2 regions of the Clostridium sp. CS1-1 genome follow, and region 1 is predicted to be linked to the other one. Evidence: predicted binding sites of a transcription regulator. Region 1 holds the regulator's gene; the other holds the start of a gene.
What was found. Region 1 encodes Rex, which represses fermentation and respiration genes when NADH is low (regulators of the CRP and FNR family bind a similar motif). Its sites were predicted from a motif close to ATTGTTAANNNNTTAACAAT; they were not measured.

Region 1 (4,072 bases):
CCCACTCTTCATAAAACTCGTCTAATTTAGCTTGCGATTCAAGAAGTTGTTTATTTATATTTTCGCTTTTTTCAGGATTGGAGTATACTTCCTCCAAGCAAAGTTCACTCTGCAGATCGAGCATAAGTTTTTCTAAATTTGAAATTTCTGTTTCTATGTTTTTAACTCTTAGTTTTTTATCCTTCTCAACTTTTTCTAATTCTCTTTTTTTCTTTTTTTCATTTTGTATTTGAGTTTTGCTTTTACCTGCATTTTCTTCCTCATCCTGAAATCTGAATGGGTTTTTCTTCTTCTCTAGGAAATAGCTATAGTTGCCCAAATATTCTTTAACTCCAGATTCCCCAAGTTCATAAATTTTTTGAATAACCTTATTTAAAAAATATCTATCATGAGATATAACAAGTACAGTACCATCATATCCTAAAATTGCATCTTCTAGGGCCTCACGAGACATTATATCTAAATGGTTTGTAGGCTCATCAAGCAACAGAAAGTTAGACTTAGAGAGAATAAGCTTTAAAAGGTTAACTCTACATTTTTCGCCCCCACTTAAAGTTGATATGTTCTTAAATACATCATCTCCAATAAAAAGGAAAGAGGCTAAGGCATTTCTAATTTCAGTCGTGGTGAGTTCGGGAAAGTCATCCCACACTTCATCAATTACTGTTTTTTCAGAATCTAAATTAGATTGTTCCTGATCATAATATCCTATAAAAACATTTTTACCAAGAACGTTTATACCGGAATTAGGTTCGATTTCATCCATTATTATTTTAAATAATGTCGTTTTACCACGGCCATTTTCCCCTATAAGGGCAGTTTTTTCTCCTTTTTTGATATCCATATATAGATTATTGAATAAAACTTTTTCACCATAGCTTTTACTTAAGTTTTCTACATGTAAAACGTCATTACCACTTTTAATCTGTGTTTCAAATATTACATTTTTGATTTTTTTTTCTTTATCTGGAGCTTTTATTCTTTCAATCTTATCCAAAGCTTTTTGTCTACTTTCTGCAGCCTTTACACTTTTTTCTCTATTAAAAGATTTATATCTTTCAATTATTTCTTCTTGTCTTTTGAGTTCTGCCTGTTGTATATTAAAAGCTTTTAGTTGTATTTCGTAATTTTTTTGCTTTAAGTCTAAGTGGGCAGTATAGTTGCCATTATAACAGTTTATATGACCATTTATAAGTTCAATTGTTTTATTAGTAATTGCATCTAAAAAATATCTATCGTGAGAGATGATAATAATTGAACCTTTATAAGTCTTTAGATATTCTTCAAGCCATTCAATTGCATCTAAGTCTAAATGGTTTGTAGGCTCATCCAGAAGAAGAATATCTGGTTTAGTTAAAAGAAGCTTACATAATGCAACTCTAGTTTTTTGACCACCACTTAATATATCTATTGGTTTATTATAATCATCTTCTGTAAATCCAAGTCCCTTTAGTACCCTGCTGATTTCAGCTTTATAAGTATATCCGCCTCTATTTGTATAGAGTTCAGAAAAAGCAGTATAGTCCTTGATTACCTTGTTGTGATATTCTTCTTTTTCTGGATTATAGGGTTCGTTCATTAATTGCTCTAATTTATTTAATTTACTTTCTAAGTTTAATAAATCCTCAAAGACAGTAAGCAGTTCATCATATATGGTGTTAGAGAAATCGAGGGATAAATGCTGGGCTAAATACCCCAAGGTTTTGTTTTTATCTATAAATAAATCACCGCTATCATAGTCTAATTGACGGGTAATAATTTTAAAAAGAGTGGATTTTCCTGCACCATTTGGACCTATTAATCCTACTTTTTCTCCTTCATTTATGTTAAAGGTTACATCTTCCAGTATTACATCTATTCCATAGCTCTTTTTAACATCTTTACAACTTAAAATTATCATGAGTTTCACCTTCCTTAATCATTAATATTTTACTATGTAAAAAGAATTTTTTGTAGTAAAATTTAATAATTTATAGTTAAAACCAAGAAGTATGGAGAAAGCAATTGATATAAATTTCACGAATCATGTAAAACAAAAAGTTACAAAAGTTAGCTAAATAATGTTAAAAGTTGAATGAAAATTATGGAATAAGCTTTTAACTATATGAAAATATAAAGAATAATAAAAAATATGTTATTGACATATTATATAATTAAATAATACTATAAAAAGTGAGACAAGAATGTTATAAAGTGATAAAATATAAACAAATAAATTTATTGAAGTGCAATGATAACATATTAATATATTAATAAGAGGTGCGGTATGGATAAGAAAAAAAATATTTCAATGGCTGTTATAAAAAGATTACCTAAGTATCATAGATATTTAGGAGACTTAATGAAAAATGACGTAGATAGAATATCTTCTAAGGAATTGAGTGAAAAAATAGGATTTACAGCATCACAAATAAGACAAGATCTAAACTGCTTTGGAGATTTTGGCCAACAAGGCTATGGATATAATGTAGGAGATCTTTATAATCAAATAAGTAATATCTTAGGATTGACAAAAGAATATAAAACAGTAATAGTCGGAGGAGGAAATTTAGGTCAGGCTATTGCAAATTATACAAAGTTTGAAAAGTTAGGATTTAGTTTACAAGCTATATTTGATATAAATCCAAAGCTTATAGGACTTAGAATAAGAGATATAGAAATAAAAGATATAGATTATTTAGGAGACTATCTAAAAGAACGTCCAGCAGATATTGGTATAATATGTGTTCCAAGTACAAATGCACAAAAGATTTGTGATACTTTTGTAAATAATGGGATCAAAGGTATATGGAACTTTGCTCCAGTGGATCTGGTAGTTCCTGATGATGTAAAAGTGGAAAATGTTCATCTAAGTGACAGCCTATTAACATTAATATGCCTACTAAATGGTATAGAATAAATAAAAAGTATAGGATAAATAAAAATGATTGAAGTGTAATGCTTCAATCATTTTTATTTATTTTTTGTAAGTATATGTCAAACTACAACTATTACTTACTGATTTAATTATACATTTTAAGCTGTGTTATTTATTAATTATTGTATATTATTAAAAATTTATATAATATGCTGATTAGTTATTCAATTTTTATTTTATTGTGGTATAATTAGGATAGGGTTGAAGAGTGATTATGCATTAACAAACATACGGGGGGATAAAGTAAAATGTATAAAATTTTAAGTAAGAGAGAGCTCGCTCCTAATATCTTTTTAATGGATATAGAAGCTAAAAGAGTTGCTAAGTCTTGTTTACCAGGACAATTTGTTATAGTGAAAACTGATGAAAAAGGGGAAAGAGTACCTCTTACAATCTGTGATTATGACGCAGAAAGAGGTTCAGTAACTATTGTATATCAAACACTTGGAGGTTCGACACAAAAGATGGCAAAATATGAAGTAGGCGACACATTTGCAGACTTTGTAGGACCACTTGGACAACCTTCAGAATTTGTACATGAAGATTTAGAAGAATTAAAGAACAAGAAGATGATATTCATAGCAGGTGGAGTTGGTGCAGCACCAGTATATCCACAAGTTAAATGGCTTCATGAGCATGGTGTATCTGTAGATGTTATAGTTGGAGCTAAATCAAAAGAATATGTACTACTTGAAGAAGAAATGAAAGCAGTCTGCGGCAACTTATATGTTGCAACAGATGATGGAAGTTATGGATATAAAGGACTAGTTACAAATTTATTAAAGGAACTTATAGACAATGAAGGCAAGAAATATGATGAAGTTATTGCTATAGGACCTATGATCATGATGAAATTTGTAGCTAAACTTACAAAAGAATATGGAATACATACTATAGTAAGCTTAAATCCAATAATGGTAGATGGCACAGGTATGTGTGGAGCTTGTAGAGTAACTGTAGGTGGAGAAGTTAAATTTGCATGTGTAGATGGTCCAGAATTTGATGGACACTTAGTAAATTTTGATGAATCCATGAGAAGACAAGCTATGTATAAAACTGAAGAAGGAAGAAAACTTTTAAGAAAAGAAGAAGGAACAACTCACGACAGAGAAGGTTGCGATTGCGGAGGTGACAAGTAATGGATAGAATGAAGAG
Region 2 (4,072 bases), 2.2 Mb from region 1:
AGCTGAATTTCTTGAATTCATCAAAGGAGAAAATAAAGAAAATAAGAATAATAGATTTTACAAATTAATTGAGTTTAAAAGCAGCAAAACTGAAGATAACCTAGAGTCAATACTTGATAACAGCAGGGAGCTTTTAATGCAGTATTTATTTAAGGTTTCAGAAAACGATAAAAAGCTTCAAAATGAAATCTATAAAAAGGATAGATTACTTTTACTAGAACGTAATGAAAAAGGATTATCAGAGGAAGAAATTAGGAAGATATTTATAAAAAGATATGTAACAACAACTTTAAAATTCCCTACTCCTAAAGATATCATTGATAGAATAGATGTAAAAGTAGATTATTTTGATATATCTGACGAACTTATTAATGACAACGAAGACTTTAAGAAAGTTATAAATAAACATAATACTCATTATATCAGACAGTTAGAAATAATAGAGAATCCTAATAGACGTAAAGCGGAGTAGGGAAAAAGCAACTTCAGTAAGTAAGAAACTGTAAGCAAAAGCCAATGTTTAGTGTTATTAAGTCAATGTTAATAACGCTAAACATTGGCCTGAAAGTTCACTTTTATATAGTCCTCTTTAATAAAATACAATAATTTAGGCTACCTAACCAGTGAACCGGAAATAACCATTTTTTGTACCTGATTAGTACCTTCATATATTTGAGTTATCTTAGCATCTCTCATCATTCTTTCAAGAGGGAAATCTTTCATATATCCATACCCACCAAAAAGTTGAACACCTTCTGTAGTTACATACATAGCAGTGTCACTAGCAGTGAGTTTTGCTCTAGCTGCTGATACTGAGTAAGGTTGATTGTTATCCTTATCCCAAGCAGCTTTATAAGTTAAGTATCTTGCCTGTTCAATTTTAACATCCATGTCAGCCATCATCCAAGAAGGACCTTGGAATTTATATATTTCTTTTCCAAATTGTTTCCTTTGAGAAACATATTTAATAGTTTCTTCAAGAGCTCCCTCAGCAATTCCCAGTGCCTGAGCAGCTACTCCTATTCTTCCACCATCTAAAGTTTTCATAGCTATTTTAAAGCCATCCCCTTCTTTTCCTAGAAGATTTTCTTTAGGAATTTTACAATCAGTAAAGAAGGTTTCAGAAACCTGAGCTGCTCTTAAGCCCATTTTATCCTCAATTTTTCCAACGGAAATTCCAGGAAAGTCTTTTTCAACTATAAAGGCGGACAATCCCTTTGCTCCTTTACTCTTATCTGTTATTGCAAATACTAGAAAAGTATCAGCAATAGGACCATTAGTAGTAAATTTCTTCTGACCATTTAGTATATAATAATCGCCATCTAGGACAGCAGTAGCTTGACCAGCTGCCGCATCAGTGCCAGCATTAGGCTCAGTTAGACCAAAAGCACCAATTTTTTTACCAGAAAGGAGATCAGGCAAATATTTATGTTTTTGTTCTTCTGTTCCGAACATATATATTGGAGATGAGCATAGGGAAACGTGTACTGAATAGGATATTCCTGTAGAGGCACATGCTTTTGATATTTCCTCAAGAGCTAAAATATAAGACATGTAATCTCCACCTGATCCACCATATTCTTTTGGGAAAGGCAATCCGAAAAGGCCCATTTCCCCCATTTTTTTAAAGTTTTCCGTTGGAAATATACCTGTTTTATCACTTTCTGCCGAAATTGGCTTGATTTCCTTTTCAGTAAATGCTTTAGCCATCTGTTTTACAGCTTCTTGTTCTAAAGTGAGTTTAAAATCCATAAAAAAATTCCCCCTAATCGTTTGATAGTTTTGTAATTAATTATGTCTAATTAAAGTTATGATAAAAATATAAAAAAAATTACTGTTGTGAATGTTAATTAAAATAGATTTTTGGATGAAGCAATTAAGATTTCTTGTTCAAAAAAAATTCATATATGACAAAAAACAATCATATGTATTATTGGGTATGTAAACAATTACAAAATTGTGATTAAAATGATATCCGAATAATTAACAGTTTTGAGGGGAGTTGGAAAATATATGGCGATTATATCAAAAGAACAGTACTTAGAATCTTTAAGGAGGATGAAATCAAATATCTACAAGTTTGATGAATTAATTAAAGATGTAACTTCACATCCTGCTACACGAGCAGTTGTAAATACACATAGTCACGCATTTGAACTTGCAGAAAATGCAGAAACAAAGGAATTGGTAGTTGCTACTTCACATTTTACTGGTGAAGAAGTAATGCGTTGGACTAATCCAATGTGGTCACAAGAAGAATTAATAATGAATATGAAATTCAAGAGGCATATGTTTTTAGAAACTGGAAATTGCCATGCTGGATTATGTGTTGGATGGCAAGCATCAAACATAATGTGGTCTGTAACACATGATATAGATAAGAAATATGGAACAAACTATCAAGAAAGATTAAAAGCATATTTTTTAAAGGCACAGGAAAATGGTTGGGTTATAGCAGGTGCTTTAACTGATGCTAAAGGAGACAGAAGCTTTGGTCCAGATAACCAACCTGAGAATCCAGATGCTTATGTTCATATAGTTGAGAAAAGACCAGATGGAATAGTTGTTCGTGGATGTAAAGCTCAAATCGCAGGAGTAGCAGCTGCTCATGAAATTTTTGTAGTTCCTACAACTGGATTAAAAGAAGGTGCTAAAGATTATGCAGTATGTTTTTCTGTTCCTAGAGATATGGATGGAATAACTATCATTGAATCCCGTGGACCAAGCGACAAGAGAAGATTTGAAGATGGATGGGATATGCCTCAAACTGGTATAACACAATCATGGATATTCTTTAATGATGTATTTGTTCCTAATGAAAGAGTGTTTATGGCTGGTGAATTTGAAGGTGCAGGAAAATTCATAGGTGGGTTTACTGCTAACTATCGTTCATGTATAGGTGCATGTGTTGCGGGACAAGGGGACTGCATGATTGGTACTGCAGTTTTAAACGTAAGAGCTAATGGGTTATCAGTTAAAAAGTTCCACGATAAAATAACTGAAATGGCGCTTAACAATGAGACTACTTATTCCTCGGGAGTAGGTGCTATCGTACTTGGAAAACAGCATCCATCAGGAACTTTTATTGCGGATTCAAAAGCGGCACATGCAAACAAAGTAAATGTGGCTAAGTTACCAACTGAAACTAGAAGACTTTGCCAAGAAATTGGGAGTGGTATTGTAGAAACTGGATGTATGCCGTCCTATGCAGACTTTAACAGTGAAGAAAACGGAGAATTAATTAAAAAGTATTTTAAAGCAGGCAAATTAGTATCTGCAGAGGCTAGAGCTCGTGCTGCACGTTTAGCTGAATACCTAACAGTAGGTGGAGGAATTCCAGGTTGTATGCATGGCGGTGGATCACCAGATGGAGCTAGAATGGTTGTAAGAGCATTAACTCCAATGGATAAATTTGCTGAATGCGCTAAGAAAATTGCTGGAATAACCGAAGATGTACCAGAAGTAGGCAAATAGAATTTTATAGTGCTTCTATATAATTATCAATAGTAAAAACCATTTTTGTGGTATTGCATTTGACTAAAAATAATAGTGACAGATTAAATTACCTACGGCTAGTATCAAAAACATGCCGTAGGTTTCTTAGCTGGATTTTCAAATTTAACCCTACATTCATTATGTCCGTAACTAGATAATTTATCGTCTAAAAGTACCTGGGAGATCGATTATAAAATGAATGGAGAGTGGTAGATAATGAGATCAAAAATCATGTCAAAAACAGAAGCAGTTGCTCTAATTAAAGATGGCGATACTATTGCTATAGGAGGATTTTTAGGCTGTGCTCACCCCGAAGATATCACCTCTGAAATTGAAAGAATATATTTAGAACAACAAAGGCCTAAGAACCTAACTTTAGTTTACGCAGCAGGTCAAGGAAACAGTAAAGATACGGGATTAAATCATATGGGACACGAAGGATTGGTAACCAAGGTAATAGGAGGTCACTGGGGATTGGTACCGAAGCTTCAAAAGTTAGCTTTCGAAAATAAGATTAAAGCATATAATTTACCTATGGGAGTTATATGCCATTTATACAGAGATATCGCTGCAAAAA

Region 2: the regulator Rex is predicted to act here: its motif matches at 1,810-1,829, upstream of AC0N0V_RS11015 (acyl-CoA dehydrogenase).

The regions. Positions count from the first base shown of each region.
Region 1 covers NZ_CM148680.1:4,586,170-4,590,241, reverse strand. The annotation lists gene abc-f (ribosomal protection-like ABC-F family protein) at 1-1,900, opposite strand, end outside; gene AC0N0V_RS21760 (redox-sensing transcriptional repressor Rex) at 2,267-2,899, shown strand; gene AC0N0V_RS21755 (sulfide/dihydroorotate dehydrogenase-like FAD/NAD-binding protein) at 3,166-4,056, shown strand; gene gltA (NADPH-dependent glutamate synthase) at 4,056-4,072, shown strand, end outside.
Region 2 covers NZ_CM148680.1:2,344,949-2,349,020, reverse strand. The annotation lists gene AC0N0V_RS11020 (hypothetical protein) at 1-472, shown strand, start outside; gene AC0N0V_RS11015 (acyl-CoA dehydrogenase) at 613-1,752, opposite strand; gene AC0N0V_RS11010 (4-hydroxyphenylacetate 3-hydroxylase N-terminal domain-containing protein) at 2,014-3,474, shown strand; gene AC0N0V_RS11005 (acyl CoA:acetate/3-ketoacid CoA transferase) at 3,712-4,072, shown strand, end outside.